DNA from 2 places in the Gulosibacter sp. genome. Region 1 is predicted to be linked to the other one. Evidence: predicted binding sites of a transcription regulator. Region 1 holds the regulator's gene; the other holds the start of a gene.
What was found. The regulator LexA, encoded in region 1, represses DNA repair genes until DNA is damaged. The targets are predictions, from matches to a motif close to TCGAACANNTGTTCGA.
Positions count from the first base shown of each region.

Region 2: ACTHXA_RS04015 (DUF222 domain-containing protein) is a predicted target of LexA. The motif match lies at 1,485-1,500, and genes of this name have one in related genera.

Region 1 is NZ_JBQDBE010000014.1:68,632-70,832, reverse strand. It holds gene ACTHXA_RS10510 (histidinol-phosphate transaminase) at 1-250, opposite strand, end outside; gene ACTHXA_RS10505 (LysM peptidoglycan-binding domain-containing protein) at 350-700, opposite strand; gene lexA (transcriptional repressor LexA) at 960-1,598, shown strand; gene hflX (GTPase HflX) at 1,700-2,201, opposite strand, start outside.
Region 2 is NZ_JBQDBE010000004.1:155,681-157,881, reverse strand. It holds gene ACTHXA_RS04015 (DUF222 domain-containing protein) at 1-1,438, opposite strand, end outside; gene ACTHXA_RS04010 (helix-turn-helix transcriptional regulator) at 1,569-2,201, opposite strand, start outside.

The DNA of each region.
Region 1 (2,201 bases):
CGCGTGAGATGCCGTGACCGAGATATTGTGCGAGCTTCTCGCGGAGTTCGACAAATTCTCGGTCAGGGTAGCGATTGAGGCCCGGAAGAGAACGGGCGATGTGCTGGATCACATGAGTCGCTACTTCCTCGGGCACCGAGTACGGATTCTCATTCACATTGATCGAAATCCGCACCGGTTCTTGCGGTGCACCGTAGGGTGCGATGCCGCGGAGGTCATCACGAAGTGGTAGCTCATCTAGGGAAGTCACCGCTCTATCTTAGACGGGCGGCAGAAATACCTGGGCAGGTGCGGAGTTGTCTGCGCACGCAGGCGACGTTCACGGCACAAACTTCACCCGCGGAGAGCACTACAGGTTCGGCAGCGCGAGTTGCTGACCAGCCTGTAGTGAAGCGTCGGACAGCCCGTTGAGGCGCATGATCTCCGCGACTACATCGCGAACATCACTGGACCCCGCGATCCCCCCGGCGATATCCCACAGCGATTCACCCGCGAGCACCGTGTGCATTTCGAACTGTTCGTGCGCGCCCTGGGCCACGGCATCATCACCAGCGAAGGCAGCTGGCATTTGGGCGACACCAATACCTATACCGAGGCCGACCGGCGCCAACAGCAACGCTGCGAGCACACGGCGCCCGCGCACAGTCAGCTTCAGACCGGCACGCTTACGAGAAGTGTCGTGGAGCGACATTGCAGTCATGGTCTTTCTCCCTTCGGTAAACACTTGAGCAGGTTGTTCGATTGTTGTGATCGAAACCCTGTTCCGAATGTCTGTTCTAAACTTATCTTCGAACGATGGTTTTCGCAAGGATTTTCTTCGAATTTTTTTCTCGACACGCTCGAATATCTGTTTGATTTTCGAGGTATCCCCACTAGAGTCAAAAGCGACACAAGAGGACAAGACCACGAGCCACCGACATTCGATGGTTCTTCCCCACCAGGAAGCCGAGGAGCGCACCATGAAACCCACAATCAAGCCCCTCTCCGCCAAGCAGGAGCAGGTCATCGGCTTCATTGCCGAGCACCTGAACCGCCACGGCTATGCCCCCACGATTCGTGAAATTGGTGACGCAGTTGGCCTCGCCAGCTCATCCTCGGTTTCACACCAACTCGCCCAGTTGGAGAAGCACGGGTATCTTCGCCGCAACTCGAATCAGGCACGCACTATCGAACTGCTCTACATGCCGCAGGTCGCAGAAGAGACCGAAGAAACGGCCCCGGCAGAGACGGCGCTCGTGCCGCTTGTTGGGCGAATTGCTGCTGGCGTACCGATTACCGCGCAGCAGCAGGTAGAAGACGTAATGCCATTACCTCGCCAGCTCGTTGGCCTCGGGGACCTCTTCATGCTCGAGGTGTCCGGAGATTCGATGGTGGACGCCGCGATTTGCGATGGCGATTGGGTTGTCGTCCGAGAGCAGAACACTGCCCAGAACGGCGAGATCGTCGCCGCAATGCTCGACGGTGAGGCCACTGTGAAGGTGTTCCGTCAGCGCGATGGTCACGCCTGGCTTCTCCCCCGAAACTCCGCGTATGAGCCCATCCTCGGTGACGAATCACAGATCCTTGGCCGCGTCGTAGCGGTAATGCGTTCGGTGTAGTCCAGATCCTTTCGCGTAAGGAATCTGCGCGCGATGAGTGAGGCCGCTCGGGAAGATTCCCGGGCGGCCTCACTCATCTGACTCAAGATCGCGTCAAGTCGTTAGCTTGCTTGATCGTGACGCGGCAACTCGAGTTTTCGGGTACTGGGTCGTTCATCATTGACGCGTGGCTTCGAACGGACTGTCGGTCGAGTGCGTTCCGGCGCACCTTCCCCACCCACGCGGAACGGTTCAATCGCACCGAGCTGGTCTGCGTGCACTCGAGCACGCAAGTGGGTGCCGTCAGCTTCATGCGACTCTTCGAGCACGCCACCGGAATTGTGCAGCAGGGACACCAGATCACCACGGTCGTACGGCACGATGAGTTCCACCTCAATTTCCGCGACCGGAAGCATCTCGGCAATCGTTTCGAGGAGCTCGTCCACGCCCTGACCGGTACGGGCGGAGACAAATACTGATTCGTGTTCCAGACCACGAAGGGCTATCTCGGTGTCTCGATCGATCAGATCGGCCTTATTGAACACAATCAGTTCAGGGATGTGCCGGGAATCGATTTCCCCAATGACCTCGCGAACCGTCTGGATCTGCCCCGCGGGGTCGGGG
Region 2 (2,201 bases), on a different contig from region 1:
CGGTATCGGACTCGGTGTCGTGTGCACTCGATGCCGGTGGCACAAGGTCGTGTTGGTCGATGCGCACGACCAGGGTGGTGGACGGGCCGGGGAGTTTCTCGTGGTCGCAGCCGATGACATGCTTGGCGAAGTCAACGAGTGCGTCGGCGTGGATCTGGCTGATCGTGCGGCGTTCCGCATCGACCGCATCACGCAGTGCGGGCTCCACCGGCCGGAACGAGACACTCGACGTGGGACTGGTTACCGACTCTGGCGACGCCACTTGTGCCAGTTCGGTCGCGGATGGTGACGCGCCCATGGCCGTTCCTGTGGCTCCCGCTGTAGCAGCGGTGACGGTTTCCGATCCAGCCTCAGCTGCGGCTGCCAATACGTCTGTGGTTGGCTGAGTCGCTGGCCTGTCGGGGTCCTCGGGAAGGTTCAGCCCGCGGGAGCTGCGCAGCACACCGGTGGCGTAGGACTGCAGCGCGTGGGTGATGTACGCCCCGGATTCACCATCGAACTGGCCACGCACGTACACCATGCCACTGCTCGTATCGGTGCGGAACGACAGCCCGCGTTTGCGGCGTTGAGCCTCGATCGACGGCGCAACTCCGTCCGGATCGAGATGTGCTTCCAACCGCGCGACGACTTGTTCGAAATCACGCAGCGGCATGCCCATCACGGCCGTGTTGACCAGTTCCCGCTCCCCGTGCCGGAGCTCGACCGGATCAAGATGCGGCCTGGTTGCCAGACGGTTCGTGGACGTGACGATCTCGTTCGCGTACGCGAGCCCGAGTTCCCCGGAGCGCAACGCACTGGCCACGTGCTCGGTACGGGCGGGGACGCGGTCCCCGGTGAGGCCGCGCTCGCCAACGATCGCGGTACCCACACGGGCGAGGGTATTACTCACACGGGTATCGGTGCCGAGGCGTTCCGCCACAAACTGCTCCGCAGACCGGTAACCGTGCCGGAACGCGAGCCGTTCCTCACCCAACGAAGCGCGCGACCGGTCGCGCAGCTCACGGGTCGTGATCGCGAGCACCGCACCCAACTGGCGGTAGTGGCGCGCGAGCGAGTCAACAAACTCAAGCAACAAAGATTCAGACAGAGCCTCAAGCTGGTTCTCAAGCAACTGTCCATCAAGAACAGGCGCACTGGGCGGTCGCGCGGCAGACGTCGGGCCCTCAGGCAATGTGCTGGCAGTGGACGTGCCTGCTGGCGACTGGCTGGCAAACGAGGCACTCGCGGGCGACGAAGTAACAGATTCCACCGAATCGAACCCTGAATCGTCACCCGTCGGGACTGCACGCGTCGCGTTTTCGAAGGCCTCCCCAGGCAGCACCCCGAGACCCAACCAGACGGCATTCAACGCATCAAACGACGCGACAAGTCGGGCACGATCACCGACGACATCGTCGCTGTCGATAGCTGGAGCGGTATTGAAGTCGGACACGGTCATGGTGGATCACCTCCCGGAGCGGCTAATACGTAAAGTTTAACCAGTCTCGAACAAATGATCTAGACCTGTGGATAACTTTATCGACCACCATTCGAACATGCAATCACGCATGTCCCAACACTCGAAACCGCTAGCCGATCACCGAAGACAACTCGGAGCGTTTCGCGACGCCGAGTTTTTGCAATGCGTTCGACATATGGAATGCGACTGTCGCCACACCAATGCTGAGCTCGCGTGCGATCTCCTTATTCCGCCAGCCGCGCGCCGCAAGCGTGGCGACCTGGCGTTCTCGTGGCGTCAGCGCAGCGAGTCGCTCCTGACCCGAAGACGTAAGTTTTTGCAGCTGGTCGACTGCCTCATCCTCATAGACTTTGGCACCGATCGCCCGAAAAGCGATGCGGGCTTGTTTGAAATGCTCCATCGCCGATTCGCGCCCCCCGCGCTCTCCCGCATACAGATTCGCGAGTTGCAGATGGCACTTGGCGTGAACAAACTTCGATCGCGCCTCCCGGATGCCCCCAGCGAACACCTCTCGCGCCGCATCCGTCTCGCCTCGGCCAATCAAAACGAGACCTTCAAGCCAGGCAAATTCGGCGGTATCCTGCGCACCTTTCGATTCATGGATGGCTTGAATCCGGTTCCAGAGTTCGGCCATCGTCTCGTGGTCGCCAGTTTGCGCCAGGAGCTCGATTCGCATACCGAGCAGCCGCCTCGAAAGCTGATTCCTTGACAGCGCATCCGCGTCTTCAAGGACGTTCAACGC